Regions from separate parts of the Colwellia sp. E150_009 genome, predicted to be linked through region 4. Evidence: predicted binding sites of a transcription regulator. Region 4 holds the regulator's gene; each other region holds the start of a gene.
What was found. The regulator FNR, encoded in region 4, switches genes on or off when oxygen is low (the NO sensors DNR and NnrR bind a similar motif). The targets are predictions, from matches to a motif close to TTGATCTAGATCAA.

Region 1 (7,505 bases), on a different contig from region 4:
GGCAAGAGAATCAGGACTGTCTGATAAGTAAATGAAAAAAGAATTCCCTTGTGCTTTTTGTTCAGCTAATTGGCGAGCAAAATCTAAGTCTTTACACTGCCCATTTTCAGTTAACATGGCGGCAGTCACAACGGGAAATGTTAATACTGATTTTTCGCGTTCCTTATTTAACCAACCAAGAAAGAATTGTTGTAGGCTTTCTACTGTTTGCCAGTTTGGTTTACTGAAATCAGGAAAAACAAAATCGTCAAACATGGCAGCGAAGTAATGTTGATCAAATAATGAAATATTCCAAAAAACACTTTGATAACCACGTGCTGCCGCTGGTTGGTTAATAGCATAAATCACATGCTGCAGGTGATTTTCAATGGCTTTAGTATGTGTGGTTAAATAATCATTACCGTATTCAATGCGAGCAAAATAATCAAAATAAGTAAGGAATTCAACGGTAGCCACAGCACCAGCAAATTGTGCTGAAATAGCAAAAATAAGATTAACAAAAGAGCCACAAAATGACTCTAAGTGTTTAGGCGCTTTTGACTCACCGCCTAGTTTTGTTAAACCGTCAAGTAAGAATGGATACATGCTTACTGAGGTACAGTAGGGTTTTAAACTGGTTTCATCATGTACGTATATTTCATGATTTTCAATTTGTCGTAAGTATTCGTTGGCTAGTTCGTCGTTGAAGGTTTCACGAATTTTGTCTTGCACTAAAGCACGGTTTATTTGCACAAAACAGTCTTTCAATAATTCTGCTTCTAACGTAGCAATATTTTTATGGCTAACATTAGCATTGGCATCCATTTTTGAACCATCAGCAGCATTTTTTGCTAAAAAGTAATGGAGGATGAAATCTTTTTTATTGTTTATTTGTTCTTCATTAAGCCGCAACATTGTTGGTTCCTTCTTTTGTTGAGTGATTGTTTGACTTGTTTAAATGATTCTTTATAAATAAATGATTAAGCGTTTCGCCAGTGTTGACGTTACGAAAAATTTGATTAGTAGTGCTGCTTTCTAAGCCACCAAGTTCGGCTTGCCACGGCCCTGTTTTTAAAAAATTTAAATGTTGAGAAATACTAATATCGATATATTTTTCACCTGAATAGAGGCATGTTTTCAACCCCAAATTTTTGGCAATAAGTAGTTTTTCTATTAATGCATGTCGCTGCCATTCCCCGCCAAAAAATACCACACAGCTGATTAAGCCTTGGTATTTTTTTAGCCATGTAATAAACGCTTTGTTGGTTAGCGCACTGCCATAATTTTCGTTCCATAATTCTGTGCTATGACAGCCCTTACAGCCAACTTTACAACCAGTAATGCTAAAGCATAAGCTGATTTCGTTAGGGACTTCTTGAAAAACGACAGAGGGAGGGAGGCAATTAAACTCCATATAAAAACCTATATATTGTGTTTTGTTTTATTGGTGTGCACAATATATAGTGTTTCTAGGATGTTCGTAGTTGATCCAGATCAAATTTTTTGTTAATGATTTTCTGTATGTTGTGTTTTTGTCCTGTATTTGACACAACATATAGTGTTTTAGTGATAAAGGTGATGCTCGTGTTTTATGTTAGTGTGGTATAAATGTATCATTATCGGTATCATTTAAATTGCTAGTGATATTGGTACCATTAACCACACTTTGAATCGCCACATGAGACACAAGTTAAACAACCATCAAGTTTGATTACCGCGTTGCGTACTTTACACTTAGGGCAGTCCATCGCATTTGGCATGCCAGCGTCTTCATTGTCTACCTGAGTTGAGGTAATTGTCGAGTTATGGTTTTTTAAGTATTCAGCCTTTTTTTCTTCAATAATGGCTTTGGCTTCGTTTGATAGTTCAATAGCTTCAACGGTAACGCCGCAAGTTTTCTCTACATGATAAGCAATAGTATCGGCAATAGCTGAAACCATTGACTCAATGTATCTTGGGTTGCCTCCCCGAGTATGTTGTCCGAACCAACCGGCATTAGGTGACGAGACTTCTCGTAGCTCATCAAGTAGAAACATGTATTCACCACCTTTACGAAAGACAGCCGACATCATAAAGGTGAGGGCATGTACCCATTGAACATTTATTTTGTCTTTGGTGTTAATGAATATTTCATAGGGACGAACTTCTTCTAGTTCTGTACCTTCGTTAAGCACAACGTTTGAAATACTCACGTAGTAGGCGTGATCATACCCTGCGGATGCTTTAATTTTGTAGGTTCTAGAATCTAGCTCTTTAGGTCGTGTGGTTTTTTCAATGACCTCGATAGGCTGAGTTGATTCTTCTGGAATTGCTTGCGTGTTATTTTCTTTGTTTAAAGCAATGTCTTGCTTATTTACTACGGATACGCCGATAATTTTTTTACTGATTTCAATCGGTTTTTGTGTTGAAGATGGTTGTGTCATGATGTATCTCTGTTAAATAATTGATAATGAATCCAGTTGAATAAGTTAAGTTTGCGAGTAAGCTAAAATATATTGATGCTTACTCGCTTTTGTATAAATAGGCATCTAGTTAATGTGCTAAATCAGGTGCTAAAAGCGCCCGTATTGCCCTTCTTTTATTGCGTCAAATAGGTTTGAAGCAATGTGCTCTTGCCCCTCATAAATTACAGTTTCATTGCCTTTAACTTTGATAACTTCGCCGCCTTCAACAGTGAACTGATATTCGGTGTTGGCTAGGTCGGTTTCATTGACAAGTACTCCTGAAAAGTTTTCAGGGTTGAACCTAAATGTAGTACAGCCCTTCAGCCCTTCTGTGTAAGCTTCTAGGTAGACATTTTCAAAATTTTCAAAAGGAAACTCTGTTGGAATATTAACAGTTTTAGAGATTGAGCTGTCGATCCATTTTTGAGCTGCGGCTTGTACTGCGACATGTTCTGATGGGGTTACCGTTGAGGTATCAACAAAACTTTCTGGTAGTTGGGATAAATCTAATGATGATACTGAGCCTATTTTGCTCATGGGCAATTCCCAGTCATTACCATGCGTGCTTTTCATTAAACGTTCGTACGCTAATACTTCGGCAGAACGCACATTAACTTGTTGCTTGGTGGATTTTCCAGGGACAATCACATTACGCTTATAATCATGGGCAAAACTTGGTTCTATCCCATTACTGGCGTTGTTTCCTAATGATAAGGCAATGGTTCCTGTTGGGGCAATAGAGCTGTGATGAGTAAATCGTAGCCCTGTTGCAAGTGCATCTTTTACCCATTTTTCACCTAATTCAGCCACAATATTTTTCATATAACGACTGTAATTAACGTGTAATTCAACCCCTTTAACTTGATCACCTAACTTGTATTTTTCTGCTAATTCAGGACGTTTATGTAATAAAGCACCGGTTATGGTATACATTTCGTTTAAGAATGGTGCACCGCCTTTTTCTTTTGCCAGCTTGGTTGCTTCTCGCCATCCTTCTAATGCAAGGTGTTTAGTCACTTCTCGGGTAAATTCTACCGAATTGTTTTTACCGTATTTCATACCAAGCATGGTCATGGCTGAGCCTAAACCTAAATAACCCATGCCGTGGCGGCGTTTGTTTTCTATTTCAGCTACTTGCTCAGGCAAAGGTAAACCGTTAATTTCTACTACGTTATCTAACATACGTGTGAAAATACGAACAACTTTTTTAAAGCGCTCCCAATCAAAACTCGCTTGTGCGGTGAATGGATTACTGACAAAAGCAGTTAAGTTAATAGACCCCAATAAGCAAGACCCGTTTGGTGGTAATGGCTGCTCTCCACAGGGATTGGTTGCCCGAATTAGCTCGGCAAACCAATTGTTATTATATTCATTCACTTTATCAATCAAAATAAAACCTGGCTCCGCATAGTCATAAGTTGCATTCATGATCATGTTCCACAAATTTTTTGCGCGGATTGTTTTATATACTTTACAGGCAGTTTCACCTGCATGGTTTACTATGTAACCGTCCATTGTTAATGGCCATTCACGCCAGATTACTTCATCAGTATTATTGTCAGGCTCATAGTTAAGTCCTAACAGATTAATTTCATTTTTATTGGTAGGGAAAACTAATTGCCAATCGGCATCAGCTTTGACCGCCTCCATAAATGGGTCGGTAATTAATATGGATAAGTTAAATTGGCGTAAACGGCCATCCTCACGTTTTGCTTTGATGAATTCCATGATGTCTGGATGTTGGCAATCAATTGTGCCCATTTGCGCACCGCGGCGTCCACCAGAAGAGGAAACGGTTTTACACATGGTGTCGAAAATATCCATGAAGGGTAAGGGGCCTGATGTGGTTGCACCTGCACCCGCAACAAAACCGCCGTCTGGGCGAATGGTTGAAAAATCATAACCTATACCACAACCTGCTTTTAGCGTTAAGCTTGCTTTACTAACGGCTTCACCCACGATACCTTGCATTGAATCTTCAATAGTTGCGGATACCGTACAATTAATGGTTGATGCCGTAGGTTTTTGTTCGTCAGCACCTGCATTTGAAATAATACGCCCTGCGGGTATTGCGCCATTCATTAATGCCCATAAAAATTCTTCACGGTATTTTTTTTGTTTTGCTGGAGTTGTTTCTACGTTTGCAATTGCCTCTGCAACACGCTCAAATGTATCGATAACGCTATGGTCAACAGGCGTACCTGATGAGGTTTTTAATTGATACTTTGAACGCCAAATATCTTGAGAAGCAAGTTGTAAATGATTGGGATCAAAAACGGCTGACGTTGTGAGAGCATCTTCCATAATATTTTCTTTAATTATCTCATTATTCATTATTTATCTTCTTATGATTTTTAGCATAGTGCGGTGAAATGACCGCTCTATAACAGACGGACACCCGTGATTTTTATAAATTGAATAGTTGATCGAAATCACATGTTTGTCAACGTAATTCTATATGTTGTGTTGTTTGTTTGATTTGGCACAATATATGGTGTTATTGTTTTTTTATTCTGAGCGTAATAATACCAAGTTGATTAAGTTCTTTCCCGCTCAGTGAGAATTAAAAGACTTAGAAGCAAGGCATTGATTTTAAGAAAGGGGCTAGAGTTAGAAAGGGGAAATAGCTCCCCTTTTAATAGAAAAATAAAGAAAAAGTTAGTTTAAGTTAGTTAAGAAAAGCCTGATAGGCAAGATTTTCTGTTGCTTCTTCGAACTGATAGCCTAAGGCATTTAAATGTTCAAAAAACTCACTTTCTTTATCCTTGCTGACTTCAAAACCAGCGAGTACTTGACCAAATGCTGCACCATGATTTCGGTAATGAAAGAGAGTGATGTTAAAAATGCCACCCATAGCATCAAGGAATTTTTCTAATGCACCTGGATGTTCAGGAAACTCAAAACTAAATAGGCGTTCATCCCTATTTGCGGTTTTGTTTTTTCCACCGATCATATATCTAACATGCAGTTTTGCTAATTCATTCTCGGTGAAATCATTAACCTGATAGTTAGCATTACTTAAAAGGTCAAGTATTTGATGACGCTCCTGCGTGTTGCCACTTAAACGAACACCCACAAAAACATTCGCATTTGCTTCGCCTGTATAGCGATAATTAAACTCGGTAATCGCTCTATTGCCAATGGTTTGGCAAAAACGTTTAAAGCTGCCTTTTTCTTCGGGGATTGTTACAGCAAGCACTGCTTCTTTTTTCTCGCCTAATTCACAACGTTCAGAAACATAACGTAAACTATGAAAGTTCATGTTAGCACCTGATAATATAGCAACTAATGACTGATCAGTTTTATCGTTTGTCGAACAGTATTTTTGTAGTCCCGCTAGTGATAATGCGCCTGCAGGTTCAGCGATAACGCGTGTTTGTTCAAAAATATCTTTAATTGAGGCACAAATTTCATCGGTGCTTACGGTAATTACATCATCACAGTAACGTTTAATTAAATTAAATGTATGCTCACCAATGCGTTTTACTGCAACACCGTCAGCAAATAATCCTACTTGAGGTAAATTTACAGGTTCACCAGCAGCTAAGGCGGCTTTCAAACATGCAGAATCTTCGGCTTCTACACCAATAATTTTAGTGTTTGGACTTAATTGCTTTAAATAAACAGCGATGCCAGCAAGTAAGCCACCACCACCCACAGGAACAAAAACGACATCAGTTTTAGCATGTTGCTGTAATAGTTCTTTGGCTACTGTGCCTTGACCCACAATAACGTCTACATCGTCAAAAGGGTGGATCAAGGTTTTGTTTTCCGCTTTTGCATATTCAATGGAAGCTTCTTGTGCTTCATTAAAACTATTACCCACTAAGCGAACTTCACCACCAAAACGCTTTACATTGTCAACTTTGATGTCTGGGGTTGTTTTAGGCATAACAATGGTTGCTTTTATGCCTAATTTACTAGCAGCAAGCGCTAAACCTTGAGCATGATTACCTGCCGAAGCAGCAATAACGCCATGAATACATTCAGCTTCGCTTAAATTAGAAAGCTTGTTGTAAGCACCTCGTAACTTAAATGAATGCACAGGTTGTTGATCTTCTCGTTTTAAATAAATTTGATTATTTAGACGGGTAGATAATTTTGTTAAGTGTGTCAGCTCTGTTTCAATAGCAATATCATAAACAGGTGCAAGTAATATGCGTCTTAAATAATCAAGTTGCTCGGCATGCTGTGCGAGCAACGCTTGGCTTTGCGTATTCGTCATTATTTACCTACAAGTCCGTCGAGTAAATCACGGTTTCTTACCGCGCCTTTATCAGCACTGGTTGCTAACATGGCATAGTTTTTTAACGCATAGCTAATTGGACGAACTCGGTCTTTAGGTTTCCATGCATTGCTCCCTTTAGCTTCCATTGCTGCTTTACGCTCAGCCATTATTTCACTGCTAACGTCTAAGTTAATGCTACGATTTGGAATATCAATATGAATAATATCTCCTTGTTCAACTAAGGCGATAGCGCCGCCATTAGCAGCTTCTGGAGAAACATGACCGATTGATAAGCCTGATGTACCACCCGAGAAACGCCCATCAGTAAGTAATGCACATTTTGCACCTAATCCCATTGATTTTAAGTAAGTGGTTGGGTATAACATTTCTTGCATGCCTGGGCCGCCTTTAGGGCCTTCATAGCGAATAACAACAACTTCGCCTGCAACCACTTTACCGTCAAGAATTCCTGCAACAGCATCATCTTGGCTTTCAAAAATATGAGCAGGGCCAGTGAATATTAGATTGTCGTCACTTACGCCTGCGGTTTTTACCACACAGCCGTCAATGGCTATGTTACCCGATAATACTGCTAACCCGCCTTCAGTTGAAAAAGCATTATCAATACTACGAATACAACCATTTGTTCTATCATCATCTAAGGTATCCCAACGACAATCTTGGCTAAAGGCTTTAGTAGTACGAATACCTGCAGGGCCAGCACGATAGAATTTTTTAATGTCTTCATCATCAGTTAAGGTAATATCGTATTTGGCAATGACATCAGCTAACGAGGTACCCAATATGTTATGTACATCTGTTTTTAATAAGTTAGCACGAGCTAATTCGCCTAA
Region 2 (7,505 bases), on a different contig from region 4:
TGATGTTGTTATTATCCAAGCTGACAAAGATGCCAAACACGGTGTTGTTGTAAAAGTTATGGATGCAATCAAAGAAGCAGGAAGTGGTCTTAGAATCTCCATTGCTGCAGCGAAGGGGTAGAATATGGGACGCTTTTTAGTATCAATACTACTAGGCGCTGTGGTTACCTTTGGTTTATTTGCTTTTATGGCTTTCCTTGTTTCTAGCGGTGATAGAAACAAGGAAGAGGCACAAGAGAATATAATCGTGGAAGTAAATACTACACCGCCAAAATCTGCTGCAGAGACACGTCGTCGTGTTCCGCCGCCACCGCCGCCGCCGCCCAAAGCGCCGCCAAAGCAACAGACTCCTGAGCCTGAAGCAAGTAACGACACTAGCGGATTGCAGTTTAATATGCCAGGTGTTCAGTTAGCTGGTGCATCAACTGGTTTATCGGCACCAGGTGCTGGTTTTGGTAGAGACGGTGATGCAACACCAATTGTACGAATAGAACCTAAATATCCTATTCAAGCAGCCCGAGATGGTAAAGAAGGTTGGGTTAAACTTTCTTTTACAATCAACGAAATTGGTGGTGTTGAAGATGTTCAAGTTATTGAAGCTCAGCCTAAACGTGTTTTTGATAAAGAAGCCAAACGCGCACTTAGAAAGTGGAAGTACAAACCAAAAGTTGTTGAAGGTAAACCTATGAGACAACCAGGTTTAACTGTTCAATTAGACTTTAAAATGGACGGAGGGAAGTAGTTATGTTTAAACAATTTAACCTTAAGAACTTTTCTTTTACTAAAGCATCAACTTCTTTAGTTGTGATCGCTTCGCTTTTAACAGGGCAATTAGTTGTTGCTGATAATGCGATTGCGGCAGCACAAGAAGAAAAGAAAAAACGTCCTACGCAACTTGTTGGCCCATCTGTCGGTAAGAAAGTTCAAAAAGCTTTCGAAGCGTATACAGCTGATGATATTGATGGTGCTTTAGTTATTTTAAAGGATATTGATGCCAATAAAGATTATGACAAAGCCTATGTATCGCGTTTTATTGCAGTGATGTATGCAACTAAGGGCGATCACGAAAAAGATGCTATAAAATACCTTAAAGAAGCAATTGCACCTGATATTCTTAATGAAGGAGATCATGGTGAAGCTTTAAAGTTATTAGCTGATTTACAAATGCAAACCAAAGACTATAAAAGTGCTTTAAGTAATTATTATGCTTGGATGGACTTTACTGGTAAAGATGATGGAGGCACTTGGGTTAAAATAGCGCAAGCCAATTATGAGTTGAAACAATTAGATAAAATGATTGTTCCTGCTGATAAAGCCATCGTTGCCTTTGGGGATAAACCGAATCAAAATCCGTACATTTTGAAGTTAACTTCTTATTACGAACGTAAAATGTATAAAGAAGCGATTGATGTATTGGAAACGGTTATTTTAATTTTCCCTGAAAATAAAACATGGTGGACACAATTATCAATGTTTTATTTGCTTGTTGAGAATTATCCTAAAGCATTACAAACACTTGATCTAGCTTATAAACAGGGCTTTCTTGAAAAAGAATCTCAAATTAAAACGTTAGCAAATTTATATTCTTCTAATGAATCGCCATATAAAGCTGCGAAGTTATTAGAAAAACATATTGCTTCAGGTTTAGTTAAAAGAGATGACAAGAATATTTCAACGTTAGCAAATGCATGGCATGCCGCACAACATGTTAGTACAGCTGCTAAATATTATGGTGAGTTAGCTAAAATGACAGGCGAAGCCAAACATTATAGCAAGCAAGGTATGTTATTAAAGCAGGATGAACAGTTTGCTAAAGCAATTCCAGCGTTGAATAAAGCATTAGAACTAGGAGTTAAAAATAAGGGGCGTATTTATATGAGTATTGCAGAATCTTATTTTTATCTTGAAAAATATAAAGAAGCCTATGCGGCTATCAATAAAGCAATGGATGATCCAAAGTCACGTAAAGCGGCTAAAGGTTGGAAAGGTTTTATTGTTGATACTGCTAGACGTAAAAATATCTCAATCTAGTTAAATAGACCTAGTAGTTTATTGTTTTAAAGCCAGATATTCCTTGCAGGAATACTGGCTTTTTCATTACTATAGACAAAATTAAATAATATTTGAAATTTTAATACTAATATACTGGTCCATCTATAAGGTAATAAAATTAATACTATTGTGGGTATTTGTAATTAATAATAAGGAAACATGCCATGAATTTACTGAAAAAATCAAGTCTAACTGTTATTACTGGTTTATTGGCTTTTGCCTTTTTTGCTAGTAATGTAGTTAAAGCTGAAACAAACCCGTTTACCACTCAAGACATTGTTACTATTGTTGCTGCTGAATCTAAAGGAGATAAGTGCGGTGAAGGCAAATGTGGTGAAAGCAAAGCCAAAGCCAAAATGAAGTGTGGTGAAGGCAAATGCGGTGAAAGCAAAGCCAAAGCCAAAATGAAGTGTGGTGAAGGCAAATGTGGTGAAAGCAAAGCAAAAGCCAAAATGAAGTGTGGCGAAGGTAAGTGCGGTGAAAGCAAAGCTAAAGCCAAAATGAAGTGTGGCGAAGGTAAGTGTGGTGAAAGCAAAGCTAAAGCCAAAACAAAATGTGGTGAAGGTAAATAAGCTGCTCATCAAGCAATTTTTGTTTTTAAAACGAGCTTTTGCTCGTTTTTTGTTTTTTGATAAACAATATTTTACTTATATCTCATCTGTTATCCTCGATTTTAATATCAGTGTAAAGCTGCTAAAATAGAGTATCTTACTTAATACTTTTCCCAATTAGGAATAAATTTGAACAATAATGATGTGCTGCGTCGATTGCGCTATACTTTTAACTATAACGATAAAAAGATGGCAGCCATATTTTTATCTGCTGGCATAGCGGTTACTAGAGAGCAAGTGAGTCGATGGCTTAAAAAGGATAATGATATAGATTATCTTTGTTGCCAAGACGTCGATTTAGCGTCTTTTTTAAATGGATTTATTAATGATAAACGTGGTAAAAAAGAAGGTTCCCAAGCTTTGCCTGAGAAGCGTTTAACCAATAATATTATCCTCACAAAATTGAAAATAGCACTTGACTTAAAAGCTGAAGAATTGATTGAATTACTCGATAGTGTCGGGTTTAGTTTAAATAAAGCTGAGCTAAGTGCTTTTTCAAGAAAAGTAGAACACAAACATTACCGAGAATGTAAAGATCAAGTGCTGCGCAATTTGCTACAAGCAATAGATAAAAAATATCATGTTGCTAGAACCGAAAAATTAGAAAAAACTCCGCCTGCCAGTAATAATTATAAAAGCAAAGTTCAACATAAGCATAAAGCTAAAAGTAAGTTAGCAGACCAGTATATTGAGGGAGCAAGGCCTAATGCTAGTGCCATCTATAATAATCCAGCTAACAGTAGCAATAATAGTGAACCTGCGCGTAAAGTACTTAAGCTTAAGTCTAAAAAATAGCTCTTAAAACTGAGTTATAAAAACAAATTTTAAGTGAATAATAGAAAGGTTGATGTAAATCAAAACCGATTTATTTTGTCTTGCTAGAATCGAATGATCGGGATTTTATATGGTTCGTTAATGTAATTATAACGCCCTTTTGATCTAAACTACTTTAAGCAAAGAGAGACAAACACTGTGTCAGAAATTAAACCTAATGAACAAATAGACCCACAAGAAAAACCTATTGTGTATTCTTGCTCAGGTTGTTCTAATTTAGCTCAAATGGCACATAATATATCACTAAACCTTGATGGTGATGGAATTGCAGAAATGTCATGTGTTTCAGGTGTTGTTGGCAAAGTAGAGCCTATTATGGAATTAGCCCATTCAGGGCGTCCAATTATTGCTATTGATGGGTGCGGGTTATCGTGCACTAAATCATGTTTAGCTGTAGGGGGGTTAAGCCCTGATTATTATTATCAAATTAGTGATTTAGGCTTTGAAAAGCGTAGTAAATGGAATGATTCTTTAACAGAAAATACCATCGCAATGAAAAGTATTTATGAGCAACTATTTGCTGAAGGTATAGGGTTTAATCATAAAAAAAAGTAAATAATTGAATATATGAATAAAAGTGACAACGGTCTTATAAGGATTTGTTATTGAACTCTAAGACCGTTTGATGGATATTATTTAAACTTGGCAGTTATACAAAATATGCTACAGGATCATACAAAATCTTACAGGGGCTAATAATCCACCCATTGAGCATATTCTTCATTTCTTCCTAAAGCCGCTTGACTTCCCTTTAATGAGAAATCATAGCCACATAATGTAAAGTTGTTACCAAATGCTAGTGCTTGAATAAGTGCTTTACTGTCTAGTGGTGAAAAATAAGCAAAATAGTTTTTATTACCTTCTTCATCGGCACTGCTTTCCACTTGTACTGATAATGTTCTTATTGGAGCGCCCTTATTAAAGCTGATTTCTTTACAGCTTGCATCCCCTTGTGCAGTTTCTTGTGACCATAAAGTAGTATCCTTAACTTCATCAGCTTCCCAATGAATACTGATTCCTTTATGTTTTGACAAGTACAAAGTATAATTATCTGGCATAGCTAAAGGGTGTTCTCTTACAAACAAAGGGTTAAAGTTGACTAATGGTTGCTTTAGCTTGATTTCATTTACATTATTAGCCCCATTAAAGAATTTTACTGTCCATGAGGTTGCAATAGCAATCAGTATTAAGCCAATTACAGTAGAGATAATCAGTTGCGCTTTTTTATTAGTTAGTAACTTTAAGCGTATTGTTTCGCCAATATCATTTGGCTTCTTAAATGTGGCTTGATCTTGTACATAATCATTTTTATCAAATTCATGCGCCTGAAAAGTTGAGTGGCTAGTATTTTCGAGGCTTTCTGGATTAGTATTAATAAGTGTTGGCTCTATACGAAATTTTGTTTTTTTGTGATGAGCCGCTTCTGATTGGTATTCTTGCATATCAACTGGGCCACAATAGCCTAGTATAAAATTAAGCTTATTAGCACTTGGGTAAGTTAATAATACCGCAGAGCAAAGTACGGGAATAATAACTAGATAATGGCTGCTATTCTGTTCAGAAAATACTAAGGGTAATGCTATTAGTATAAAAGTTAGGCAGGGTGCTATTAACCATTTTCCATTTAGTTTAGCATCATGTATTCGTCTTAGGGTTGTAGAAGCAAGTATTACCGTGAAAAGCCCTAAAAACAGAATAAAAACAAAAATATTGTCTGAAAAAATAGGGGATAACATAATAAACAGTAAATATATGCTACTACAAATAGCAAAGAATCTTGGTCTATTATCAATACCTTGCAAACAAAAAAGTGACTTTAAAAACTGCACTATATCTCCTTATAATTTAAAAACTTGAATATAATAATTATTAATGTACTCGATAAGGTGGAATATCAATGTTATTTAACTTTAATCCATATAAGCTTAATGTTGCACAATTACTCGACTCCCCATCACCACTAAATTCTATATCAAATAGACTAAACCATATTATTCCTTGATTTGTGTTAAAGCGTGGTCGGCTTGAGCGTCTTGCTATAGCAATAAATTGTAAATGGTTCTGGTCACAATATCGATTTGCATGAACAAATGCTGCTTCAGATACTTTTCTTAAATAAATAAAATACCAACAAAGTAAACAGATTAATAAGAGATAATAAATATTTTCCATGGTGATTTAAGTAACCTTTAGTGTTTTATAGGATGTGTCACAATATTAGATAAAGTAAGAGCTAGTTAAATAGTTGACCAATAGCATGTGACAACTCGTTGCTACGTTCTGGAGAACGCATACACTCAAAAACAATAGGACGGATGCTTGGAATTGATACTAAATCTTTAAATATACTATTAAACAATGGGGTATCTTTACAAAGAACCAAGTGTTCAAAGTAAATCATTAATGTTTTATTTTCATTTAATGTAGGCCAACATCTACCAGAAAGTGTGATGAGTATTTCAGGAGGTATATATTGTTGCTCTAAAAGTGTATTAATGAATGTCTTAACGTGTATATGGTTACAATTACTTGCTAAGCTACGAAGTAGATGTTGTTGTGTTTGAATTAGCGTTTCATTTGGTTTGTCTTCAACTGATTTCAATGTCTTTTGTAATAAATTTAATAAAGCGTCAATTAACTCATTTGAAAATACTTCGTTTTCTAATGCGCTACATAAGGGGAATAATACTTCAGCAGGCATATGAGGTAGAGCATTTATTAATTTTTGACTATGTTTATTTTCATTAATGCGCACAGCAAAGTCAGTGATACCTTGAACGCCAATATCTTTCCAATTATTCCAATCCGTTTCCTTATTAAGGTAGGTTAAAAATAATGTAAAATAGTCACTTGCTTTCTGCTTTAACTCAAACTTAATTTTACTATTTAATGCGGCTAACTTGTATTGTGCAAGTGTAAATAAATACGGATTATTTTTAAGTAATTCTGTTTGTTGCTCATCGGTATCTTGTGTTAAGTCACTACCAAGCGCTTTTATAATGATGGCAATAAAATGATTACGCGCGCCTTGATTCAATAAACCACGTTCGTCAAGTGGTAGTTTCAATAACCAGATAAAAGGTTGCGGTGATTGCTTTTGCCAAAATACAACGGCAAAACAAGCATGCCCCTGTGAAGGGGTAGGGTAGGGTATTTGGTTTAGTTCTATTTGTTCAAATTGTTTTTTCGGTATTTTATCTATCTTGCGACCTATATCGTAAATGCGAAATTGAGAATTTGAAGAGTGAAGTAACTGTGAAATAGTGTCCATAATGGAAAATAGTTAACCAAGTAAAGAAGAATTGAGTCTGTGCGCCATTATAGAGATAATGTGCTTATCTAGCAAAATTTAAAATATAACTATGTCCTTTCAATTAAATACTTTAATTCCTGAAAAACCTGTACTAACTATTCTTTACCAAGATGAATATTTAGTGGCAGTAGATAAACCTGCTGGGTTATTTGTTCACCGCAGCTTTATGGATAAATATGAAATTTACTTTGCTTTACAGTTGGTGCGAGATCAAATTGGTAAGTATGTATATCCTGTTCATAGACTTGATCGACCAACGTCTGGCGTGTTGTTATTTGCGTTAACTAAAGAAGTAGCTCAAAAGATGAATACAGCATTTACTGAAAAAACTGAAGAGGGCGTTGAGGCAAATGCAGGAATTGATCCCATGTGTGAAGCAGATCTCATTAATAAAACACAATTAACCAAAATTTACTATGCTTTAGTGCGAGGTCATATGCCAATAACAGAACAGAGTAATCTGGTTGATTATGCACTTAAAGAAAAACTAGATAAATTGGGTGATAAGTATGTTAGTCGAGATAAAGCATCTCAATTAGCACAGACTTATTATAAGGTGATCAAGCAAGCAACTTTGCCAATTGCCCTAGGTAAATTTGACAGTGTACGTTATTCGCTAGTGAAATTAGCGCCTATTACAGGAAGGCGTCATCAAATTCGCCGTCATCTAGCACATTTACGTCACCCTATTATTG
Region 3 (7,505 bases), on a different contig from region 4:
GGCCATTGGTTTCATCCATATAGGTATCTTGCGATAGTTCAAGTTGAATAGCATGAATGTTATTTTTTGGATCGCCGTAGGCTCTAGTGATATAGCCACCTTTGAACCGTTCGTTATAAACGCAGTTATATGGATTAAAATTGATACGCTGAATAGACTTTAGTAGTGCATTATCACAGCTAGTACCATCGGCACTACCAAAATTGAAATCGGGTAATTTACCGTTAAAAAAACGCGGTACATGTGACAATATTGAGTGTGCGTCAAGTAAAACAACTTTGCCGTGTTTTTGCTTTAATTCAGCTAGCGTATTTTTCAAAGCATTATGATAAGGATGCCAATAGTGCTTAATTCTGTAAGTTATTTCTTTGGCCGTTGGCTCTTTATTGTCGAGATAAAGTGGTGAAGAATCAAATGCTGTTGTTGGGCATAGTTCTGTATTATTTTCACCAGCATATAAGGCTTCACCACTTGGGTTTCTATTTAAGTCAATAACATAGCGGCTATATTTTGGCGCAAGAATATAAATACCCATTGCTTTTGCAAAGTCATATAATTGGTTTATATACCAATCGGTGTCAGCAACCTTTAGGCCTTTGTTAGTCATGGTCTCTGCAATATTTTTAGGTATCTGTTCACCATTGTGGGGCATACTGATCAACATACTTATATTACCTGGCGATAGAGAATATGTAGAATTCATTATTAACTCTTTTAGGTTGATTTTAGTTGTATATACAAGTTGTATGTTAACTTATCATGTTGAGTTAGTGATAAGCAAATATTTTGGCTATATTAGTTTCTTACAATATTGTGATAATGTAGTCGTAATACAGTGTATTGTTTTTTTAGATTGATAGTATCTGTTTAAATCACTTTAATTGGTTGCATGTTTACTTGATAATGGTTTAATCAAGTTTGAATTATTAAATCCAAGCTCAATTTATATAGATAAATTAAGGAAATATTATGTCTACTCAAAATGTAAATTTCGAAAATAAAGAAGGTCAAAAAGTTCCCTCAGTAACGTTTCCTATGCGTATTAATGACGATTGGGCCAAACGTGATACCCAAGAAATTTTTGCAGGAAAAACAGTGGTTGTTTTTTCATTACCTGGTGCTTTTACACCAACGTGTTCTTCAACGCACTTACCGCGATATAATGAGCTAGCGAGTAAATTTGCTGAAAACGGTGTTGATGAAATTATTTGTATTTCAGTGAATGACACCTTTGTTATGAATGCTTGGGCTGCTGATCAAGGTGCTGAAAATGTCAGTTTTATTCCTGATGGTAACGGTGAGTTTACTGAAGGCATGGGATTGTTAGTAGCCAAAAATGAAATTGGTTTTGGTAAACGTAGCTGGCGCTATTCAATGTTGGTTAAAGATGGGGTTATTGAAAAAATGTTTATTGAACCTGATTTACCTGGCGACCCGTTTGAAGTGTCTGATGCTGATACAATGCTTGCCTATATTAATCCTGAAGCGGTTCAAACAGTAAAAGTCAGCTTATTTACAAAACCAGGCTGCCCACATTGTGCGAGAGCAAAAGATATACTTACCAAACAGGGTTTAGCCTATGAAGAGCTAACTTTAGGTGATGAAATCAGTATTTCAGCAATGAGAGCAATTACCAATGCTGACACTGTGCCACAGATTTTTATTGATGGAAAACATATTGGTGGTGCTGACGATTTAGCGAATTATTTCGCATAATCATTAACTAGTATCCTATTTACATACACCATAAGTGCATTGTCTTCTTAATCGTTTGAAGATAATGCGCTTTTTTTTGTGCGGTTTTGAATAGTTTTGATATAATAAAACTCCTTTAAGTAAGTCTGTTTTTAGTGAGTAAGCGCATTCCATGAACAATCAACCTTATAATCCATTACATGGTGTGACCTTAAAAACGATAGTTACTGAACTTGAAGCCTATTTTGGTTTTGAAGCATTAGGAAAACAGATCAACATCAATTGTTTTACTAAAGACCCTAGTATTAAATCAAGTTTAAAGTTTTTACGTAAAACCCCTTGGGCAAGAGAAAAGGTTGAGCAGCTTTATATTCAAAACAAGCATCGTTTATCGAATAATTAAACGGAAAATATAAAGATATAGCCAAAAATGCTATTAAAATACTGGAAAAATTTGCCAAAATAACCAATGATACCGCTTCTTTTTCATCATTAACAAAATATCATGACTACACCTAACCACTATATTCTTACTTGGCAATGCCCTGACAACACTGGCGTTTTGGCTAAAGTTTCACAAAGCTTATTTGAGCATGGCGCGTTTATTACTGAAACATCGCAATATAGTGATCCTTACACAGAAACTTTTTTCTCACGTATTGCCTTTGATGATCGCAATTTAACCGTGTCTGCGAATGAATTTATTGACGCCATAGATAAGTTAGCCAAACCATTAAACATGGAGTATAAGCTTCGTAATAAAGTTGATGTGCCCAATGTAGTGATTGCTGTTTCAAAAGATGATCATTGTTTAGTGTCATTATTAACAAAATGGAAATCAGGTGTATTGCCAATTAATATTGTAGCGGTATTGTCTAATCATAAAGATTGTCAGTCATTAGCGGATTGGCATGGTGTTCCTTTTCATTATTTACCTCTTAGTAAAGACACTAAGACAGAGCAGGAAGCACAAATACTCAATTTGATGAAAACATGCGGTGCTGACTTATTAGTGCTTGCACGTTATATGCAAATATTGTCTGATGATTTATGCCAAAAATTAGCAGGTCGCGCTATTAATATTCATCATTCATTTTTACCTAGTTTTAAAGGAGCTCGTCCTTACCATCAAGCGCATGCTCGTGGCGTAAAAGTTATTGGTGCGACGGCTCATTATGTTACAGCTAATTTAGATGAAGGCCCTATTATTGCACAGGAAGTGAAACCAATTAACCATACTTTTACCATTGAACAAATGGTACATATGGGGCACGATTTAGAGGCAACAGCCTTGAGCCATGCCGTACGAATTCATGCAGAACAACGAGTTTGTTTAAATGGTGATAAAACGGTAATACTTGCTTAACAGAATAAAAAATCCTCTTGTACAAGTATCTATACAAATAGGCGTAGTGATTTGCTGACATTTGCTAAGTGGTTAATTAAAGCCAACTACTAGTGAACTGAGAATAGGTGTGCTTAAAATTAGGATATATTTTAGAACACCCCTAAAAAGTCCTCATATGATTAAAATTGAAAAAATACACCACGTGGCCTATCGTTGTAAAGACGCTAAAGAAACAACAGATTGGTACAAAGATAAGTTAAACATGGACTTAGTGTTAGCTATTGCCGAAAACGAAGTACCATCAACAAAGGCGCCTGATCCTTACATGCATATTTTTTTGGATGCTGGTAATGAAAATGTGCTCGCCTTTTTTGAAATTCCTAATTCGCCTGAAATGGGGAGAGATGAAAATACCCCTGCTTGGGTACAACATTTAGCACTACGAGTGGAAAGCGTTGAAGCACTCGTATTAGCGAAAACATCATTAGAACAAAAAGGTGTTGATGTTTTAGGTCCTGTTAATCATGGAGTGTTTAAGTCTATTTATTTTTTTGATCCAAACGGACATCGTTTAGAATTGGCTGCCAACACAGGAACTCCAGAACAATATCAACAGTTAAACAATGTGGGTTATCAAATGGTTGAAGAGTGGTCGAAAACTAAACGAGCGCCACGGCATGCTGCTTGGTTGCATGAAAAAAGTTAACCTATTAGTTTTTAGTAATAAGTAACTAAAAAATATTTCAGCGTTATGGATAACTAATCACGCGTTACTCAAAACTAGCAATTACTTTTTAACCGTTAATGGCGTAAAATAGCGTAATTAACCGTTAGAAAAGTAATAAGTCCATGTCTCGTACAAAAAAATCTAGAAAACCTGGTGGTGCTCCAACAGCTAAACCTAAGCTAAGCAAGGTTGAGTTAGCAAGCGTTGAAAAAAGAGTGCGCAAAAAAACGGGTAAAAAGCCAGGCAATCGCCAGCAAGAAGCCCAATTAGATAACCACACAGACCAAAATACGAATCAAAAAAAAGATCCCCGTATTGGTAGCAAAAAACCTATTGATTTAGGTGGCGCGGTTAAAGTTGCTCAAAAAACTATAGCTAATAAAACTAAAAAATCGTCTAAAGATCCTATTGCTGCTATTCGCACAGTACATAAAGGTGATGAAGAACTTAGTTTGGCTCAAGAACTCGAAAACATTGAAGCGGATGACAGATTACAAGTTATTTTGGCAAAACAAGAAGACGAACTTGAATTAACTAAAGAAGAAGTTAATTACTTCAATGAGTTAATGGAGTGTCATCAGGAGATAAGTGCACAGTTAGACAATGAAGAAGAGCCAACTGTTAGCTCTAAGGTGAAATCAGAAGATGATTTGTGGGATAAACTAGATAACTCTTCTTTATCTGATTCTTTATATGGTAATGACAAAGAACTCGATTAAGGGCAGTTAATATGAATGATTATTGGCTGATTGCCCTAGTTTTAGCCGTTATTATTGTCGTTAGTTTAGCTTTTTATGCGGGCAAATTATTAAAACAAGTGAGTGCACAAAAATTAGCCCAACAGCAAGCCCAATTAGCACATCAACAAGCTTTGGCAAGGCATGATCATAAAGTGCTTGCCAGTGTAAAAATAATTGTTCGTGCGATGAAAGAAGAGCAATGTGACTTTAGTGAGGGGTGTTGGCGATTATCGGTACTACTCGATTCATTAAAACTAAGCCCTGAATTGGCTCAACAATTTCCTGCCATATTTAAGTTATATAATGAGATAAAACATCTTTCAATTCTAGACGAGCGCAAACAGCTAGAAAAAAAACAGCGAATGAAAGAAGATTATCAACGTATGTCCATTGAAGCACAATTACATAGTGAAATAGTGGCAGATCTTGATCTACTTCAACAATACGTTACTGAAAGAATGAGTATACTGAAAATATAAGTTATAACGACATTGAGTTGTTATGCATTTTCGAGGTAATCATTATGACAGAACAATTAAAAGCACAATTTACTAGGCGTATTGTTGAACTACAAGATCGTATTAGCGCTATCCATCGTGACTTTGCTGGCGGAAGAGATGCAGATTGGTCTGAGCAGGCCGGCGAGCGCGAAAATGATGAAGTGCTCAATGCGCTTGAGTCTGAAGCTAAAATTGAAATCCAACATTTATCAAACGTGATTAATCGTATCGAAAATGGAAGTTATGGTATTTGCCAAGGCTGTGGTGACACGATTAGCACACAACGTTTAGCTGTACAGCCTGCAGCCGAAAAGTGCATTAAATGTGCGGATTAACCGCTAATTGAAGATGAATTTTGTAAACCACTTCACTTTGTTTCATTATCGATATTTGAAGTGGTTTTACTTTCCCTATAACTCAACTTGACATACCCTCTTACAAACATTGCCTGCGCCTGAAAGAAATAGGTTGTGTTTGATCAATACATACAAAGCCAACTAATGTATAATTAGTGTTATTAACATCTCAAGCTCTGATAAGTTACTGGTAATATCATGAAAGTAAGTCAATTTTTCGATCCTCAATTACTTAGCAAATACAATACAAGCGGTCCGAGGTATACCTCATATCCTACTGCATTAGAATTTCATGATGATTTTAAACATGATGATTTTATTCATGCTGTAGAATCTTCACCTAATCGTGAATTGTCTTTGTATGTTCATATTCCTTTTTGCCATACCCTTTGTTATTACTGCGGTTGTAATAAAGTTATTACGCGTCACCGTGACAAAGCTGATATTTACCTTGACTATTTGGCGCAAGAAATTGCCTTACAAGCACCACTGTTTACTGAATATAAAGTTAAACAATTACACTGGGGTGGTGGTACACCAAGCTTTTTAACCCATAAGCAAATAAGCACGTTAGTGGCGTTATTAAAAGAAAAATTTGATTTTTCAGACGACTTAGAAATGAGTATTGAGATTGACCCGCGTGAAATTGAAATGGATCTTGCAGAACATTTATTTTCTCTGGGCTTCAATCGGTTAAGTTTAGGGGTTCAAGACTTAGATTTAAAAGTTCAAGAAGCAATAAACCGGGTGCAATCAACACAATTTATTGGTGATTTTATTGGTCATGCAAAATCGGTTGGTTTTCAGTCTATTAATATTGATTTGATATATGGATTACCGCACCAAACCCTTGAGAACTTCAAGAAAACGTTAGATAAAGCGCACGAATGGGATGTAGACCGTATCTCGTTGTTTAGTTATGCCCATTTACCAAGCCGATTTGCTTCGCAACGAAAATTGCGTGACGAATGGTTGCCAGACGTAAAACTTAAGTTTGCTTTAATGAAATTATCAATTGAAACGCTATGTGATTATGGCTACGACTTCATTGGTATGGATCATTTTGCTAAACCGAATGATGAACTTTCTATTGCGCAGGGTAATGGCACATTACACCGTAACTTCCAAGGTTATACCACCAAAGGCGGTTGTGATTTACTTGGGCTTGGTGTGTCATCAATTAGTAGTATTGGGCGTTCATTTGGTCAAAATATTAAAGATTTACAAAGTTATTATAAAGCAATCGATAGTCAGCAACACGCACTTGAGCGTGGTGTTAGTTTAAGTGATGATGATCTGTTACGTGGCGAAGTGATTCGCGAACTTATGTGTAATCTTTATTTAGATAAAGAAAAAATTAGTAAGAAATATAACATCTGTTTTAATGAGTATTTTGCCCAAGACTTACCTTTGTTAGATACTTTTATTGAAGATGGTTTAGTTGAAAACTCACCTACGTTTATTAAAATTGACCAGAAAGCACGCTTACTCATACGTATTATTTGCATGAGTTTTGATGCTTATATGAAAAAACACATAAATCAACAACGTTTTTCACGTGTGATTTAACCAATATTAATTTATAAATGGCAGTAGCAATAACTAAGAAGGGCGAGCTACTGTCACGTTAAAGAACACCTAAACTAACGTTATAATTATCACTGGTAAACACTAATTCAGTGCCTTTGCTCGTTTTAACCTCTTTAGCCAAATCTACCCATTGGTAATACACATTCCGATGAACCTTTGCTAGTAGATCACGACGAACATTGACATAAAGCTCACCCCTATCATTTTGTGTGACTGGGTGCTGGGCATTTAAGATAAACTCGTTACCAACATTATTACTAACTACCATGATTGTTTTGTTTTCATCTTGCCAATGCCATTGAGTTAAAACAAATGGGGCATCTTCAACGGTAATTTTTATTTTTTCAACAGGGGTTACCAAATAATAATCCCCTTGCTCTTTCTTGAGCACAGAAGATAAAAGTTTAACAAGAGCAGGGCGTTTGAAAATAGTTCCAGCATAAAACCAATCTCCATTTGCTTTTATTTGAAGATCTATCTCACCACAATATTCAGGATCCCATAATTCAACAGGAGGGATTTTATCACCGTGATTTTTTATTTGAGCTG
Region 4 (7,505 bases):
TCGTTTAACATGCGTTTAATATTTTGTCGTTGCATATTGGGTTGAGAGCCACATAAGTTACACGGAATAATTGGAAACTGCTTTAGCTCGCCGTATTGAATTAATTCGCTTTCTTTGCAAAATGCTAAAGGGCGAATAACAACATGCTCACTATTGTCTGAAACCAATTTGGCTGGCATAGCTTTCATTTTTCCACCATAGAACATATTTAGCATCAAGGTTTCAATCATGTCATCACGATGATGTCCTAAGGCAATTTTAGTTGCGCCTAAGTTTTTGGCTGTTTTATAAAGTACAGCACGGCGCAGTCTTGAGCATAAACTACAGGTGGTTTTTCCTTCAGGAATTTTATCTTTTACTATGGTGTAGGTATCTTCTTCTATTACATGGTACTCAATACCTAAGCTGTCTAAGTATTGAGGCAGAATATGTTCAGGGAAACCAGGTTGTTTTTGATCTAAATTTACCGCGATTAATTCAAAATTAATTGGCGCGGATTCTTTTAATTTCATTAGAATACTAAGTAAGGCATAACTGTCCTTACCGCCTGATAAACACACCATGATTTTATCGCCATCTTCAATCATATTGTATTCAGCTATGGCTTGACCAACATTATGACGTAGGCGTTTTTCTAATTTTGATAGTTGAGATTTTTGCACGGCTGTTAAGCGGGTAGAGTTCATGTTGCAGATTCTTTAGTACGCAGAATGTAAAGTGATAGATTTTACGCCATCGATTTTGCGGCGCATTATTTTTCGAGGTATTATAGGACTTTTATACTTTTAAAGCTAGTTGATACTATAGGGGATATTGTCATAAGGGGCCTGTAGTCAGCCCCTTGCTATGATATGTTTTTTTGGATAATAATTATTCTAGCGGTGAAACATAGCCATCAGGTTTTAGTGCTAATACATCACAGTCAAGTTGATCAATAACGTGTTCAGCGGTGTTACCTATTAAAGCTGCTGATATACCTGTTCTACCTATGGTGCCCAATATTACTAGCTCAGCATCAATTTTTGTTGCTACGTGCTCGATGACTGTTTCGGGCAAACCTTCTTCAACATGTGTGTTATCAATACTAATATCAAACTTATTTGCATGAGTGATCATAGCTTGTTCGTGATGCTTAAGCATGGTGTCGTTATATTCAGTTGAATTAAACTCAGGTATTTCAATAGCAATATTAACAGGCGTACCAGGAAATGAATTAACTAAATGGACATTACCTTTTATAAGTTGTGCTAATTGTTTGGCTTCTTGTGTTATTTTTAGATTGAGTGAGTGGTGTTCTGCTTCATCACTGCCAACATTAACTGCAGCGAGAATATTACCATTGCTTGGCCATTCATGCTCTTTTACAAGTAGTACTGGGCAGGGGCATTTTCGTAATATGTGCCAATCAGTAGGTGTAAATACAACGGATTTTAGTTTGTCATGTTGATGAGTGCCTTTAATTACAAGATCGTATTTTTCTTGAATAACACGCTCAACAATGGCTTCAAAGGGGCGGTTATGCCAAACAACTTGGCTCGTTATTTTAATCTCAGGATTTAAATCACTAATGATGTCAGTAAGCCAAAGTTCTTTATCTTTGATTACTGATTGGCGCATTACATCACGTTCATCACTTGAGAGAATTGTGGTCATTTCATAAGAGAAGTCGAAAATACTTAAAAAGGCCGTAACATTAACCTTATTACCACTCGCGTCGATGCTGATGGCTAAATCAATTGCTCTTTTTAATGCTTTTTGATCGTTAGTTGTTGGGTCAATAACAACCAAAATGTTTTGATAGGTATTCATGATAACTCTCACCTTTGCTATAAATTAAGTAAAGCCTACCTATGTTTATAGCAAAAATGAAGAATTAATGCTTGTTTTAAATCAATTTTTTTAATATTTTAATAGTAGCTTAACTATAAGTTTATCGCTAAAAGTATTTTATAGCTCAGAGCAATCTATTAATTCATCAATGTCGAGTATGGTAATAAGCTTACCATCAACTTTTATTAAACCATTTTTATGGAAGCGGTTTAATAAACGACTGATTGTTTCAACGGTTAAACCAATATAATTGCCAATATCACTGCGTGTCATGGTTAAACGGAATTCAGAAGAGGATAGACCTCTAGCATGATACCTGTCACTTAAACTAACTAAAAAAGTAGCAACTCGTTGTTCAGCATTTTTTCTGTTTAATAAAGTTAGCATTTCTTGATCAGTGCGAATTTCATTACTCATTAAACGCAAAACTTGTTTTTTAAGTTTAGGCATAGTGTTTGATAACTTGTCTAAACTATTATACGGAATTTCACAGATCATTGATGTTTCTAGTGCTTGGGCAAAACTTTTATGTTCTGAATCAGCAATTCCATCAAAGCCGAGTAAATCACCTGCTAAATGAAAACCTGTGATTTGTTCTTCACCTTGCTCATTTACAGTGAAGGTTTTAAATGTACCGGAACGTATAGCATAAAGTGCGTGCATTTCTTGACCATCAGTAAACACTTTATCACCTTTATGAAATGGACGTTTACGATCAATTATTTCATCAAGGCTATCTAGCTCTTGATTATTTAGCGTGAAAGGGAGACAAAGTTCACTAATGCTACAGTTTTGACACTTAATATGCTGTGTACCAGGGCAACTATTCTTTGGCATAGATTACTCATTAATATTAGAGAAATAGATTGTTTTTAAATACCCTTACTACAGCATAAGGGTATTTGCTCTAATTCCTTGGACTAGACTATGGTATTAGAACATTTGTTGATATGCAACAATAAAACTGTAAATACCGTAGGATATTAGAATTAATGCCATTGTTTGTCTTACAAGTGGCTTGATTAGGTGCTTTTTCATACTAGTCATGCCAATAGAAAGGGTTAACAGGGCAGGTAATGTTCCTAGACCAAAAAAAAGCATAATGCTTGCCCCTGAAACTATACTACCACTTGCTAAAGCCCAAGTCAGCGTTGAATAAACTAACCCACAAGGTAACCAGCCCCAAATAACACCTAGTGATAAAGCTTTGGCAGGTGAATTGACTGGAATGGCCTTACTGGCTAATGGGGAGATATATTGCCATAAGTACTTCCCTAACGCTTCAATGCGGTTTAGCCACATTAGCCATTGTCCGAGGTATAAACCAAGTAAGATCATGAAAACTGCAGAAATTATGCGTAAGGCGGCAAGAGGGGCTCCAAGATTTTTTGCTGCAATAGAGCCAGTAAAGCCAACAATGGCACCGATAAATGCGTAAGAAGTAATTCGGCCTAAATTATAACAAATAACTAAAATGGTTTTGTTGTAAGCTTTACAGGGATTTTCTTGATTATTAACGGGAATTTGTTGATTTTCATATTTATGTGGGACTGGTGTTGGTAGAGCAGAGGTAAGCATAGAAGTAATGCCGCCACACATCGCAATACAATGACCAGAGCCAAGTAAACCAATCACAAAAGCGGAGAGCAAATCAAGATTCATTTATCTATTCGCTGATTATTAACTGTTTCTTGCTGTTTATCGGTGTTATGTGTAACTTGCGACTTATTGTTGCTTTCATCTTTAGCATCATCAAACAGAATACTCATGCCTTGTTTCTCTAAATCTTCAAACTGTTCAGTTTTTACAGCCCAAAAAAAGAGATAAATACCAAGAGCAGTGAGTAATACGGCAATTGGAATTAATATATAAATAATACTCATATCTTTACTCTTAGTGTGGTTTAGTATTGAAAGCTGATGCACTGTTTTTTAGTAATCGTAATGAATTACTTATGACTAAAATTGAACTGACAGACATGCCAATAACAGCCATATAAGGAGTAATAAAACCACATACCGCTAAGGGGAGTACAATGGCATTATAACCAAAAGCCCATAAGTAATTTTGAAAAATAACACGTTTGGTTTTTATTGAAACATGGTTCAATATATTAATACTTGATAACTTATTATTTAACAAAATTACATCAGCACCGCTTTTGGCTATATCTGTACCACAACCCATTGCCATAGACACATGAGCCGCGCCAAATACAGGTGAGTCATTCACGCCATCGCCTATCATCGCTATATTGATATTTTTATCTTCTTGATTTTTAATAATAGCCATTTTATCAGTTGCACTTAAATTTCCATAGCATTGAGATATTGATAATTTTTGGCCTATTTTATCACACGCATCTTGATTATCACCAGAAAGCATTAGTGTTTTATGGTTCATATTAAGACAATCAATTACTGGTTTAGCATCGTCTCTTATTTTATCTTTCAGATAAAATGCCGCAATAAGTTTGTTATCAGAAACTAATACGCAAGACGCATTGATTAAGTCTTGGTGTTCTTGCTTTGATGTTGATAATAACCAGCTTGCTTTACCTATTTTGTAAGACGTTCCGTTGACCTCTCCACTCACACCTTGCCCAGATAAAACCTCAATGTTATTTGCTTTTATGTTGTAATCTCTGTGTTCTACAAACGGTTTTGCAAGCGGGTGCTCTGAGTGTGACTCAAGTGCAGCGGCTATTGCTAAGATATCTTTTTCTAAATATTGAGTATTCTTAATGATAATTTTATCAATGGTAAATTCGCCCGTGGTTAGCGTTCCAGTTTTATCAAAAGCAAAGTAATCAATATTAGGCATTGTTTCCATAACGTGGGCTGATTTAATCATAATACCATCACGATTTAATCGAGTGGTAGCACAAGTTAATGCGGTAGGTGTTGCTAACGATAAGGCGCAAGGGCAAGTGGCGACTAACACAGATAAAGTAATCCAAAAAGCCTCTTCGGGTAAATGTTGCTGCCAATATAAAGCAGTGCCTATTGCGGTAAGTAAAATAATTGCCACAAAATATTGTGCCACTTTGTCAGAAAAACGCGCTAATTTAGGTTTATGTGCTTGAGACTGTTCACTTAAACGAATTAATTGACTCAAAAAAGATTGGTTACTGGGCTGTTTTACTTCTATGGTTAGGTTACCGTCACTATTAATAGTGCCAGCAAAAACTTGGTCATTAACTGTTTTGGTAACAGGTAATTGTTCTCCAGATAACATAGCTTCATTTACTTGACTATTACCACTGATGATAATGCCATCAGCAGGAATAACTTCGCCTGGCTTTATGAGCACTACATCACCTTTAATTAACTGCTTAGCAGCTACAAGCTCTTCAATATATTTATTGGTGTCTTCAAAATTTGTTATTGATAATTCATCAATGTTATTTGCTTTACCGATTCTGATTGCTGTCATAGGCATAAGTTTTAACAAATTGGCAGAGACTTGTGCAGCATAAGACCGAGCTCGGAATTCTAAAAATTTGCCAATTAACAATAAAAAGGTAAACATTGAAACTGATTCAAAATAAACCTCGCCTTGCTGAGTTATGGTTGCCCATGCACTTGCACAAAAAGCTAATATGATCGCAATAGACACAGGTACATCCATTGACAAACGTTTCATTTTTAGCGCATTTATTGCACCAGTATAAAAAGGAAAAGCACCATAAGATACAATAGGAACAGCTAAAAGAAAGCTAACCCAACGCATGTATATTTTATTGTGCTCAGCCATGTCAGAAAATGCACCAAAATACAAACCCACAGCTATCATCATGATTTGCATCATTAAAATTCCACTTATACCTAAGCGTTTAATGAAAATTTTACTTGTGGCTTTGTTTCGTTGTTCAATCTCATTGGCTTTAAAGGGCAATGCCTGATAACCAATATGCTCAATGGCATCAAGAATATCACTGAGTTGTAAAATGCTGTCTTGCCAAACTATAGTGGCTCGTTGAGTTGTGGCATTAACGCTGATCTTGATAATACCCTCAAGTTTGGTTAACTGCATTTCAATTAACCATGCGCAAGCTGCGCAACTGATACCTTCAATGGTTAAAATAGCTTCTTTTGAATCTTTATTTTGATAAATAAACTCACTTTGTAGTATTTCTTTATCAAGTAATTTATTTTTTTGTTGCTGTTGAAACTTAAGTTCTTCAGGAATTAAATTTGCACCTTTTTGAGCTGGTTCGGTTCTAAATTGATAATATTGCGTGAGATCATTATCAACAATAGTTTGGGCAACTGCTTGGCAACCAATACAGCACATAGGCTGTTTTACTTTGTTAATGGTAACGTAAAGATTAATGCCTTTTGGAATAGGCTCATCACAATGAAAACAAGACATAGCTTACTGTGCTTTTGTTGGATCTGGAATTATATCAATAAAGTCATTTTGAGGAAGGCTAATGGTGTCTTGAATTTTCCAACTAGTATCAGAGATGTTATTAAATGGGGAAATGGTTACTTTCCATTTACCAGATATTTGTTTATCAAAATTATGCCTAAAATATCCATTACCATCCGGTGTTAAGGATAAATTAAAATCTTCGTTTTCTAAGGTTGGATGAAAAAAACTAATGTTAAGCATAGGAAAGTTTTTTTCAATGCCTGTAGGTTTTACAACAAGCTCATTATTAGATAATTGTAAGGCAAAACGTACGCCTAACTTCTGTGCTCGTTTTACTTTGGCGACTTGTAAATTAATCGCTTTACCTGTTTTATAATAATCACCAACAACTAATGAATCTGGTTCACTATTTGCAATTATGTAAGTAGAAATCCCTGCAACAACCGCAGTAAAAGGAAGAATAAAAACTAACCAAGCCCACGGTTCACGATACCAAGATGTATTCATAGTGTTTAACAATATTCAGCAGTATAAATTGTGCTACATTATAACTTTTTTTTATTTGTTGGGCTAGTTTTCTTTAGGATATTTAAACAATAAAAAACCCTATTTAACAATGTGTTAAATAGAGTTTTGAAATATTAACTTACAAATTCAAGGATAACTAAGTATATTGTTTTTTGCTACTTAATCTAGCGAAAGAGAATAAATATAAGCACTAACTAAGTGTACTTTTTCCTCGCCTAGAATATCTTTCCAAGGAGGCATTATCCCAGCACGGCCATTACGAATAGACTCTTCAATTGCTCGTTGAGAACCACCGTATAACCATGTGTTATCTGATAAGTTTGGTGCACCCATTGGTAAGCCTAATGCTAAACTACCTTGACCTTCAGGTCCGTGACAACCAGCACAAATTCCAAATTTAGCTTTACCTGCATTGGCAAGATCAGCATTAACAGAACGTCCACTTAAACTAATAACATAAGCAGCAACTTCTTTAACGCCTTCTTCACCACCAAGAGCACCAGCCCAAGCCATCATACCTACCGCTTTACGGCCATGCATTATGGTTTCTTTAATTTTTTCTGGTGTTCCGCCATATAACCAATCTTTATCTGCTAGGTTAGGAAATCCTGTCGTACCGTGCGCGTCTGATCCATGACACTGTGAACAGTTTTGAATAAATAAACGTTGGCCTACTTTTAGTGCTTCACTGTCTGTTGCTAAATCTTCGATAGTACGAGCAGCGTAAGCTTCAAAGATAGGTCCGTATTTCTCATCTGCTTGAGCAACTT

Region 1: the regulator FNR is predicted to act here: its motif matches at 4,846-4,859, upstream of ACE1OF_RS09670 (adenosylcobalamin-dependent ribonucleoside-diphosphate reductase).
Region 2: the regulator FNR is predicted to act here: its motif matches at 3,508-3,521, upstream of ACE1OF_RS18430 (putative zinc-binding protein).
Region 3: the regulator FNR is predicted to act here: its motif matches at 5,479-5,492, upstream of hemN (oxygen-independent coproporphyrinogen III oxidase).

What each region holds. Positions count from the first base shown of each region.
Region 1 covers NZ_JBHFOM010000017.1:50,121-57,625, reverse strand. The annotation lists gene nrdD (anaerobic ribonucleoside-triphosphate reductase) at 1-894, opposite strand, end outside; gene nrdG (anaerobic ribonucleoside-triphosphate reductase activating protein) at 881-1,393, opposite strand; gene ACE1OF_RS09675 (hypothetical protein) at 1,635-2,402, opposite strand; gene ACE1OF_RS09670 (adenosylcobalamin-dependent ribonucleoside-diphosphate reductase) at 2,532-4,757, opposite strand; gene ilvA (threonine ammonia-lyase, biosynthetic) at 5,092-6,648, opposite strand; gene ilvD (dihydroxy-acid dehydratase) at 6,648-7,505, opposite strand, start outside.
Region 2 covers NZ_JBHFOM010000061.1:1,970-9,474, reverse strand. The annotation lists gene ACE1OF_RS18455 (ExbD/TolR family protein) at 1-121, shown strand, start outside; gene ACE1OF_RS18450 (energy transducer TonB) at 125-742, shown strand; gene ACE1OF_RS18445 (tetratricopeptide repeat protein) at 745-2,031, shown strand; gene ACE1OF_RS18440 (HvfA family oxazolone/thioamide-modified RiPP metallophore) at 2,217-2,624, shown strand; gene ACE1OF_RS18435 (DUF1456 family protein) at 2,793-3,458, shown strand; gene ACE1OF_RS18430 (putative zinc-binding protein) at 3,636-4,052, shown strand; gene ACE1OF_RS18425 (hypothetical protein) at 4,190-5,326, opposite strand; gene ACE1OF_RS18420 (DUF3301 domain-containing protein) at 5,367-5,669, opposite strand; gene ACE1OF_RS18415 (DUF3549 family protein) at 5,731-6,768, opposite strand; gene ACE1OF_RS18410 (pseudouridine synthase) at 6,860-7,505, shown strand, end outside.
Region 3 covers NZ_JBHFOM010000017.1:2,206-9,710, reverse strand. The annotation lists gene hutG (N-formylglutamate deformylase) at 1-703, opposite strand, end outside; gene ACE1OF_RS09475 (glutathione peroxidase) at 970-1,716, shown strand; gene ACE1OF_RS09470 (VF530 family protein) at 1,868-2,098, shown strand; gene purU (formyltetrahydrofolate deformylase) at 2,201-3,061, shown strand; gene ACE1OF_RS09460 (VOC family protein) at 3,219-3,749, shown strand; gene yihI (Der GTPase-activating protein YihI) at 3,893-4,489, shown strand; gene ACE1OF_RS09450 (DUF2489 domain-containing protein) at 4,501-4,989, shown strand; gene ACE1OF_RS09445 (TraR/DksA family transcriptional regulator) at 5,034-5,345, shown strand; gene hemN (oxygen-independent coproporphyrinogen III oxidase) at 5,565-6,935, shown strand; gene ACE1OF_RS09435 (DUF1285 domain-containing protein) at 6,994-7,505, opposite strand, start outside.
Region 4 covers NZ_JBHFOM010000015.1:5,379-12,883, forward strand. The annotation lists gene ttcA (tRNA 2-thiocytidine(32) synthetase TtcA) at 1-686, opposite strand, end outside; gene uspE (universal stress protein UspE) at 871-1,809, opposite strand; gene fnr (fumarate/nitrate reduction transcriptional regulator Fnr) at 1,948-2,667, opposite strand; gene ACE1OF_RS08740 (sulfite exporter TauE/SafE family protein) at 2,764-3,492, opposite strand; gene ccoS (cbb3-type cytochrome oxidase assembly protein CcoS) at 3,489-3,713, opposite strand; gene ACE1OF_RS08750 (heavy metal translocating P-type ATPase) at 3,724-6,204, opposite strand; gene ACE1OF_RS08755 (FixH family protein) at 6,208-6,714, opposite strand; gene ccoP (cytochrome-c oxidase, cbb3-type subunit III) at 6,895-7,505, opposite strand, start outside.